2 regions of the Cytobacillus sp. genome follow, and region 2 is predicted to be linked to the other one. Evidence: riboswitches for the same ligand, from Rfam matches in the RefSeq annotation. Region 2 holds a riboswitch; the other holds the start of a gene.

Region 1 (5,197 bases), on a different contig from region 2:
ACGTATGATAAGAAAATAGCTGATGGATATGCTGATTTGACGGCAGAGTATTTGGAAGAACAAAACGCTCTAGGTACATATTCCAAGGCATTCGCAATCCCGGGCTACAAGACATACAATGTACTGGCTGACCTTAATACAAAACCCAACTTACAGGAAGCTATTAAGAATTCAAATTTCATTACTATTTCAGCAGGAGCAAATGATTTATTAAGTGAAGCAGAGATTGATAGAGAGAAGGGCACCATCCTGCTTGATCCATCAAAGATACCTGGTTCTCTAAAGAGTATTTCTGAAAACTACAATTTGATCCTTCAGAAAATCAAACAATTAAATCCGGATGCATCCGTTTATGTTATGGGCTATTACTTTCCGTTTCCATTCATTTCTGAAGAGCAGAAGCCGGAGCTGATTCAGCTGACGCATACTCTCAATAAAACAATCGAAGCAGCTGCACTTGTAAATGGTGCTTCATTTGTTCCAGTCTATGAAAAGTTTGGAGATAATCCAAGACAATATGTCCCAAATCCAGAGGATATCCACCCAAATCTTGAAGGGTACAAATTGCTGAGTGAGGCCCTTCTGGATGCTATGATGTTGTCACAAAAAACGGCTGCCGATCTTCCGGAAGGACACTGGGCAGCGAAAGAGCTTAATATGCTCCTGGCAGGGAAGCTGCTTCAACTTGATGAAAAAGGAAATATTTATCCTGAAAAAGCGATAACCAGAGCAGAGGCTGCATTGATTCTATACAACAGTATACCGATGACAACCTCTATTCCGGAAAATCCCGGATATAAAGATGTACCGGAAAGTCATCCTGCTTATATGGCGATTGCCAAACTTACCGAAGCAGGTGTATTCACAAAGAGTGAAAACTTTAATCCTGATAGTCCATTAACCAGAGTGCAAATGGCGAAGGTCCTGGCATCTGCTTTTGGATTAAAAGGTGATGGGGTTTATCCGTCATACCGCGATATCAATTCCTCTTACTGGGGCACTCCATATATTGACGCCGTTACAGATAATAAACTTATGATTGGTTTTAGTAACGGGAACTTTGGATTGCATAATTCAGCAAACAGAGCACAATTTGCAGTGGTAATGGTAAGAGCGCAGGCTTTAATAAAGTAAGGAAAGAAAACCCTGGCTTAGTGGTGCTAAGCTGGGGTTTTTATTGTTTAGAAAAGGTGCTGAGAAAGGCATCGGCAAGCTAATATGTATTAATAATTTTTTTGAGGGCCTTCATTTAAAGTCCGGACTTTCGACTGCCTCTATTCCCAGCAGCTGGCACAGGTAAAACGACCCGATTGCCAAATTCTATCTTTTGATGGGGTTTTTGAATTCATAAGCAGGGAAAAGAATGAAGGATGTTCTGCGGTATTAAGAGAAGGAGGTGAACTTTTTTACCCTAACACGCAAAAATACATATTAAGAGGAGAAAAAACATGAAATTTATGAAGTACATAATTGTATCCATGATGTTTGTTATTTTAGCTGGCTTCAATCAAATAGAAACAAAGGCCGCTCAGCTTCTGAAGGAAGGGTCTTTAGGGTCTGAAGTATCATATGTACAGGGGTTAATGAATAAGCTTGGGTATTTTCAGGATGAAACAACTGGATTCTACGGACCGCTAACTGTACAAGCAGTAAAGGAGTTTCAGAGGGACTTTGGTTTACGGCCTGATGGAATTGTCGGAATGGAGACAGCTAATATGATTTACAATGTTAATATGATGGCTCATGTTGTGAACGGGGAAGCCCGCGGAGAAAGCTATGAGGGACAGGTTGCTGTTGCAGCTGTATTGTTAAATCGTGTTGACTCAAGTGAATTTCCAGAGACTATCCGTAATGTCATTTTCCAGAGAAATGCTTTTACAGCGATTAATGACGGACAATTTCAGCTGCAGCCAAGCAAGAACTCATACCAGGCAGTAAAAGATGCGTTTTTAGGGTGGGACCCCTCCAACGGAGCAGTGTATTACTATAACCCGAAGCTCGTAACTGATCAGTGGATCTTCACCCGGACCGTAATCAAACAAATTGGCAGCCACCGTTTCGCTTACTAAAAAATATTAAGACTGGCTGAATAAAAGTGCCAGCCAGTCTTATACATATTATATTCCATTAGTTTACTAAACCTCTACTTTTCGCCTCAAATTAGCATGTGTTTCCAATTTAAGTATAATAAATGCGATCTATAATTTTACCAATTGCCTTTCAACCATGGACAAAAAGTCTGAAAAAAGAATAATGTTCGCCATACGAGCGCCAGGGATAACAGGTGAAAAATGTATTAATAAAATAACTAACATTAAGAATATAAATATTATATCAACTATTGCATTGTATATTAGCAAGTCTTTTTCCATTTCCAATGTATTAGTTATCTATGTGAAAATCGCATTCAGAAAATTGTGTTTTTAACTTTGTAATTGGGGAAAGGTACAATAAGGAATGATGATTAATATGAATATTGTGCAGGAAGCGATTAGGGACAATGGCGGATATTTCTTTTGTAATATATATAAGATTATTGAAAACGCATTACAAAAGTTCTATTATTAAAGTATGAAATTGAAAAGGCAAACTTATTGAAAAGTAAGGACGCAAAGCCGCGAGTCTAAGGTTATTCACTATGATAGTCGAGCTGCCAAAAATGAACGGATAAGTGCAGGCTAGATTAATAGGTTATATTGCAGAATCCGCCATATTTTTGGATGGTCTTGATGCCTTGAGGATGGTAAATAAGACCGTATTTCAATTATAGAAAGGTGGAAAATAGATGAGCTTTTTTGGATCAGTGGAATATTTTGAAAAAGAAATTGCAGAAAATTTAATTTCTGAAAATTCAAAGCGGATTTCAGAAGAGCAGTTTTCAATTATCGCTGCAAGACTGAAAAAAGAACTTTTAGATGACTTTGTTTGTGAAGAGAATATTCGAAAAGAATGCTTGGATAATCTCTTTTTTGCAATTAAAAAATTGAAAGGCTCAGCATTTCATGCGATTTATGAGTAAATAAGTTAAAATGTATAAAATTGGTATCAGCCGCCAGCCAATGACAGAGGTCTTTGGCTGGCGGCTGATACTTTTGAATGGTGGAATATATTCAGTTCGGAATTGGATATTCATGCTTTTATAGAAATGTTCACAGAAGCGATTCTTAGACAATCAATAGTTAATGCTCTCCTCTGCTTTTAGTTTGCGGCCGATTACTTATTGCATTTAAAAGAAATAATTTCTCTTGATTGGACAACATTTGCCAGCTGCCGGCTCTTATTTTCATTGTTATCACTCCTCATATTTAAAATGGATAGACCTGTAAATTAATTATTTATCTATACCGCCTTTTTATAAAAATGAAACAACAAAAAATTCTGCAAATTTCTCTTGGAATTTTCAAATTTTGTCGAAATTAAAAGCTGGTCATAATCTATGGCCAGCTTTGGTAGAGATTCATTTATTTAACTCTAAGTGGGTCTTTAGCTCAGTTTGAACTCTTATCTTTTCTTCTTCAGAAACGATCAAATACCAGATGTCTCCTAAATATTGCCCTGAACCTTCTAGTGTTAATTGATCAATTTTTTTACTGGCTTGCTTATAATTTTTCTGAATTTCAACCATTTCACTAAATGCTATATCAGTCTTTACATTTTTTCCGATTGCTTCAAAAATATCATCCAAACGAGTTAGTGAGCCGATACTTACTCCTTTATCTATTACCCCCTGAATAACCTGCCGCTGCCTTTTCTGTCTTCCAAAGTCACCATTGGGGTCATTCTTCCGCATTCTTATATATGCAAGTGCTTCTCGTCCATCTAAATGAATGTCTCCCTTGTTAAAATGATATGAATCCTGTGTGAAACTCAAATCATTTTGCACATTAATTCCCCTTACAGCATCCACAATATCTGCAAATCCATCCATGTTCATCTTTATATAATAATCCACTGGTATATCCAAGAAATTTTCAACGGAAGCAACTGACATATCAACTCCCCCAAATGCATAAGCGTGGTTGATTTTGTCAACTGTTCCATGTCCAACAATATCAGTTCTGGTGTCTCTTGGAATACTAAGCATTTTAATAGAACTTTTAATTGGGTTAACTGTCAGCACAATCATCGTATCTGAACGCCCCTTATCACCTTCACGCTCATCTACTCCAAGCATTAAGACTGAAAAAGGTTCGGTTTCTTCGAGAGTAATTTTTTCTCCTCTTTTTTCTGATTTTTCCCGTTCTGTAGGTTCATATGCAGTATCAACTGCTTTTGTAAAAGAGTTATAAATATAAAATCCATATCCTATCAGGCCGATTAAAAGTACCAATAATAAAATTCCTATGGTACGGAGCCATTTTTTATTGCTATTTTTCACGCGCAAATAGTTCACCTCATTGGAGTCAATTATCTTTATTATATTGAATAGCTATCCGATAGGGCAAGGGAACCCGGAAATATTATCAGATACCATTTTGTATTTTATTTCATTTATATGAAACTTTTTCCATTATCAAGCGTCTAAATACTAGGTGCAATTATCTATTGCATAGGAACTATAAATATATATTTATTACCACCATTTTTAAAGGGATATTTAAAGAGAGATAGAATAATATTAAAGGTGGTAAAATTTTCTAGGAGGTACGGTATGAAGACATTTAAAGGAAAGGGTCTAGCGATGGGACTGGCTGCGGTATTAGTGACTAGTTCATTCTTGCCCAGTGCATCACTTGCTGCTGAAAAATCCAACACTCAAAGAATTTATCAGCAGCTAGATCGGCTTAACCTAAAACAGCCTGGGTACAAAACAAGTTCTGTAACAAAAGAGGAAGATAAAAAATTTACGGATAATCAGCTTGTTGTGAAATATAATAAGCCTCTTTCTTCTTCTGAACATCGAAAAGCTGGCGGAAAACTGGTAAAGAGATTTGCCAGTCTAGGCTATGATGTTATTGAAGTTCAAGGAAAAAGGAAATTGGAGGAAGTGGCTGCAGCATATGCCAGTTTCTCAAATGTAACTTCTATTACCAGAAGTGCTTATGCAAAAAAACTGGGCAGTGCCGATCCAAAGGTCTCTGAAATGTATCATTTGAAAAATCTTGGGATTGAAAAAGCTCAAACTATGGCAGGAAAGAACAAAGTTAAAGTAGCAGTTATTGATGGTGGGGTTGACTCAAAGCATCCTGAGCTAAAA
Region 2 (5,197 bases):
TTTCCGTCCACATATTTATCTGCATAAAAGGCTGTCGGAATCATTAGCTGAATATCCTTCCAATTTTTCAGCCTGGTCACATACCCCTCCAATTCCGGAAAAAGCTCTAAATAGATTTGATGGAAATGGTGAATTCCTTTTTTGAGATGTTCCTTATAAGTGCCCTCCGGAATTAAATAGACAGACCGTACCTTCGCATCCGGCAGCGGAAATAATCCGAGGAACCGTTCATCTTTAGAAATGATCTTCCCTTCCTCCAATGATTTAGGCCGGGGGAACGTGACAGTTAAAAACTGATGATTGTACTCAATCTTTTTAATCTTGCTGTTCATTACTTTTCTTGTTATGGAATTCCTTCCCTCAGCACCTATAAAAAAGTCTGCCTTCACTGTCAGCTGCTCCTTTACATCCTTCCGCTCAACCATTAATTTGCCATTGTCATAGCCTTTTGCCAGGGTCCCTGACAAATAATGAAAGCTTGGATATTGAAGCGCCCGTTTAAGAAGGATTCCTTTCAGCTTTTCATGCTCGATCATGAGGGAGTAATCATAATCCCCCGGCAGGATGCTATAATCCATGGCAAACTCTTTTTCCCCTTCCTCGAACGCAATTCGGGAAAATGAAAAGCCATTCTCGCGGATTACATCCAAAGCATCCAACCGCTTAAAAATATTCAGGCTCTTCGGCTGCAGGAGTTCGCCTTTATAAACGGAAGATGGGGCATCCAGCTTTTCCAGAACGAGGACATCAATATTGGCTTGAGCCAGCTTCAATCCCAGCGTCAAACCGCCAATCCCTCCGCCCACAATTGCAACCTCTGTATTCAAGGACATGTTTCCACCACCTTTGCCTTTTATTTAACCTCCTTTTTAAAAAGCAAAACCAATGGATATGCTGATATTACAATGTCTGGAAAAAATTATAAGAACAAACTTTTGAAAATAGGAGTATGATTGTGGGTGACACCTATATTTTCAAAATCCTGTATAATAGAGAGAGTAAAATCAATTAACGTTCCTTTACGGGCGATATATAGCATTATCGCAGTCTAACGGGCAGTAAGATCCCCATTTAAAACTGCAGTAAAATTCAAAGTTGAATTAACGTGGCCCAAACTGCCCGTAAGGCCCGATTAGTTCAACTAACAATCAGCGGGAAAAACCCCCACTGATTGAAGTTTCACTTTATTTTTTGGAGGCATTAAAATGAGAGAAATAGCAGTCGAACAATATATCCAAATGGACAACGCAGTTCCGGTCGATGTCAGGTCTCCAATTGAATTTGAGGAGTGCAGCATTCCCGGTGCTGTCAATGTGCCGCTTTTCACTAATGAAGAACGTGTAGAAATCGGAACACTATATAAAAAAGAAGGATCTGATGCGGCTAAGTGGAGAGCGATGGAAATCGTTTCACCTAAAATTCCGTCCATGATGCAGAAAATCAGAGAACTTAAAAATGATGGCTTACAGCCTGTCATTTACTGCTGGCGCGGCGGAATGCGCAGCAAGGCCGTTACTACATTTATCACATATGCGGGCGTTTCAATCCCCCGTTTAATTGGGGGCTATCGAGCGTACCGTCAATATATACTTGAAAACACAGCAGACTTGATTCCTGAAAAAGCAGTTGTTCTGCACGGAATGACCGGCGTAGGGAAAACGGATGTGCTGAAGGTGTTAAGCGAAAAAGGATATCCTGTTATTGACCTTGAAGAAATGGCAGGACATCGCGGATCGATCTTCGGATCCTTTGGCATGGGAAACGGCAGCACACAGAAAACGTTTGATGCTCTATTGTATCAAGCCCTTTCTAAGGTTAAAGGTTCCCCTAATGTTATTATGGAAGCCGAAAGCAAACGAATAGGCAAGGTTGTTCAGCCGGACGAGCTGCTCCATACCAAAAAAACCGGAATTCACATTGATATGTTCGCCAGCATGGAATCCCGTGTCCAGCGCATCATTCGTGACTATGTTGAGCCTTATCATAAAGAAGAATGGTTCAAACCGAAAGTGGATGAAAGCCTTGTGTTTATTAAAAAACGTCTGAAAGATACTGAAATCCGCGAGCAGCTGGATGAATCAGCTGAAACAGGAAACTACGAGCTATTTATCAAGCTTTTATTAGAACACTATTACGATCCACGCTATGCCTTTAAGCAGCATGACTATGAAGGTCAATTCCACCACGTGAATGCAGATGATGTGGAAGCAGCTGCACAGCAAATTATTGACATTATTGAAAAGCAAAATGCTCCCGTCCTCTGACGCGGAGCATTACTTTTTGCGAGCGACAAAAGATATATTTTTATAAAACTTAGATAACTAACTATTTAAATCGGTTGACACTGTGGTATGATGATAATAATATTGAACAAATCGTTCTTAATATGGAACTAAATATATGATATAATCCTATTACATACAAAATAAGGTGTGTGGTATACCATGATCGGTGATCGTGTAAAAAAACTTCGCCAGGAAAAGAAAATGTCCTTATCCGAGCTTGCGGACCAGGCTGGTGTGGCAAAATCATATTTAAGCTCACTTGAGCGCAATCTGCAAACCAACCCATCGATTCAATTCCTTGAAAAAATTGCTGGTGTTCTGAATGTCCCCGTGGATCATTTAATTCATGAGCAAATCAACAAGGAAGATCTTGATTCAGAATGGATGAAAATTGTGAAGGAAGCGATGGAGTCTGGTGTTTCGAAGGAGCAATTTCGGGAGTTTTTGGATTTTAATAAGTGGAGAAGCGGACAAAAATCATAGATGTAATGAGCCTGAATATACAGGCTTATTTTTATGCCAAAATAAAAAGCATTTCCATATAGAGATGCCTCTAACAGAAATACTTAGCCATACCGGATATTATGCTTCGATCAGAACCTCTTTGGCTCTGTTATTATGTAAAAACTCTCTAATTTCTTCCTTTTGCAGGCCTAAGTTCTTTGCTTCCATAATTAACTGCAGCCACTCCAAATCAATTCCTTCAACCTTTACATTTTGCTCCGTCAACATTCTTCCCCCCAGGATACGTATCGTATTCCAGGCAACCCAGCCATCGTAGTATTGTCCAATACCTTAGACCCGTGACTTTGCGTCCCCATCTTTCAATGAGTTTGCCTTTTTCTGCGCCTATCGGCTCAAAGAAATTTTTACCATAAATGTATTCTACTATGGCCGTATTGCTAATGGTGTCTTATTTTGTAAATATAATTAATTATTTTAATATTAAATTAATTTGTTTTTCGACAAAAATTCTGAGGTTTCCCATTATCAGTTAATTGTCCTCTGTTTCGAATAGTAAGAATGACCGATTCTTTTCCTATAATTCTTATTAATTTGCTGAAGGGAATATGTGTGTGAATGTTTCTTTTTCTTATAGACAATATGGACTACTTCCCGTGTCATTGCATCCAGAAATATTTCATTCGTTAAGTCATTTCCGCAAACCGGGCACAGCCACTCTCCGGTTTCACTGCTGCTGAAAGATGAGTTATGGCATTTAGTGCAGTTTTTTTTGTACATGGGACACCGCCTGAACTTATTTATATTGATAATATATTTCCTAATTAGATTTTAATGAATGCTGTTAACAATTAATGAGAAAATCCAAACAGAGTGCAGCAGACATACGATTGAATACACAACTGAAGCTCCTGCTGCAAACAGCTTCACTCTAGATTCTGCAGAGATAAATATTGATAAAAAGATAAGTAAACAAGAAAGAATTATTTTAAGAGAAAGAAATAAAAAAGGATGCAGGTCATAAAGATTGCGCATTAGCGGATTGCTTTCTTCTATCACATTAAAGTGGAGTCCAAGTGCAGTAAGAAATCCGTCCAGTAAATTTAAGAAGGCAAGATAATAAAACAGCTTTTTTATGTGATCACCACTTTTGAGCTTATTTTTAAGCAGTTCAATAATTAAAAAATTTAGGCCATGAAGATAATGTTCCTCAGGGCCTTAAAGTTCGCGGTGAGTTTTTCTAATGTAAATCAGTAATATTACAGCACCTGAGACAAATAACAACCCGCCTATTAAAAGTAGATTATAAATATTTGTTGCAGTATCTGGGAGTAGGTTATTAGTATTGTTTGCATTTTTTAATGTGTCATTCTCAGGTTTCTCAGGTTCAGTTCCTCCGTTTCCAGATTCTGACGGATTATTTGGTCCCTGAGGATTTACCGGAACATCAACTGGAGGCTCCTCACAGCCTGGTTGCGAAGGATCTTCTTTACAGCTTGGCGGTTCTTCACAGCCTGACTGGGTTGGATCTTCCTGACAGCTTGGCGGTTCTTCGCAGCCTGACTGGATTGGATCTTCTTCACAGCTTGGCGGTTTTTCACAGCCTGACTGGGTTGAATCTTCTTCGCATGTTGGAGGTTTAGTTTCTGGTGCTTCCGCTGAGAATACTAAATTAAATGAACTAGTCAATCCTTGGTATTCGTTCCCAAGTTCATACGGTATTTCAAATAAAAATTTTAGTTCCTCACTCTTAAAAATTGGGAGCTTTCTCGGGTCAAGGTGTTTCAAACCATGAAGAAATCCATTATAAAGAATATGATTTCCTTCATCACTAATTGTGACTTTCAGCGCATTAAAATATGGTAAAGAGCCCTCTAAAAACTCTGAATACGTAAAATAAGTAAAGTCGATGGTTCCTTTGTTTTGTATATTAATCGTTGTAATAATTTTATCTCCTGGTTTCAATTCTCCCATATCAATGAAAATATTTTGCGGAAATGTATCAATATCAATATAATCCGGAACTTGGTCGGCCTCTGTTTTGGAAAGTGGCGTGTACAAAAGGAAAAGCAAGCTCAATATTGACAAGAAAGTAAAAACTTTAAATAATTTCCTATTCATTTAGATTCCCTTCTTTAAGAGAATTTTGATAGTAAAGAAGGTGGGAATGATCCCACCCTCCGCTTATGATTCATTAGTTAGTCTTGTCGTCTGCTGTTGTTCTTTCGTTTACGTTATCAATTCTCTCGAAGTTGCCACCTCCGCCAGTAGAACCGTTATCAATGTTTCCGTTAGCTTGATTAAACGTTTCTCCTTCATACTGAAGGCCAGTAAACTTGAAATCAATTGTAATTTCATCGCCTTGAAGGTCATTTTGAGGTAAACCTGTATCCTTGAACTCAATCGCATATGTTACAGCTTTGATTGCGCTAGCATTTGTTCCAGGAGCA

What was found. Region 2 has a riboswitch for cyclic di-GMP ahead of ACEQ1T_RS10955 (anti-repressor SinI family protein). Riboswitches for the same ligand answer to the same signal wherever they lie in the genome.
Region 1: another riboswitch for cyclic di-GMP. It lies ahead of ACEQ1T_RS16235 (hypothetical protein); the one in region 2 lies ahead of ACEQ1T_RS10955 (anti-repressor SinI family protein).

Annotation. Positions count from the first base shown of each region.
Region 1 covers NZ_CAXQGS010000089.1:4,967-10,163, forward strand. The annotation lists gene ACEQ1T_RS16225 (GDSL-type esterase/lipase family protein) at 1-1,134, shown strand, start outside; gene ACEQ1T_RS16230 (cell wall hydrolase) at 1,449-2,069, shown strand; cyclic di-GMP riboswitch class I at 2,575-2,658, shown strand; gene ACEQ1T_RS16235 (hypothetical protein) at 2,786-3,019, shown strand; gene ACEQ1T_RS16240 (LCP family protein) at 3,458-4,384, opposite strand; gene ACEQ1T_RS16245 (S8 family serine peptidase) at 4,652-5,197, shown strand, end outside.
Region 2 covers NZ_CAXQGS010000058.1:12,987-18,183, forward strand. The annotation lists gene ACEQ1T_RS10940 (FAD-dependent oxidoreductase) at 1-833, opposite strand, end outside; gene mnmH (tRNA 2-selenouridine(34) synthase MnmH) at 1,206-2,264, shown strand; gene ACEQ1T_RS10950 (helix-turn-helix domain-containing protein) at 2,445-2,768, shown strand; gene ACEQ1T_RS10955 (anti-repressor SinI family protein) at 2,868-3,017, opposite strand; cyclic di-GMP riboswitch class I at 3,045-3,133, opposite strand; gene ACEQ1T_RS10960 (hypothetical protein) at 3,276-3,527, opposite strand; gene ACEQ1T_RS10965 (DUF5658 family protein) at 3,579-3,926, opposite strand; gene ACEQ1T_RS10970 (hypothetical protein) at 3,966-4,868, opposite strand; gene ACEQ1T_RS10975 (TasA family protein) at 4,942-5,197, opposite strand, start outside.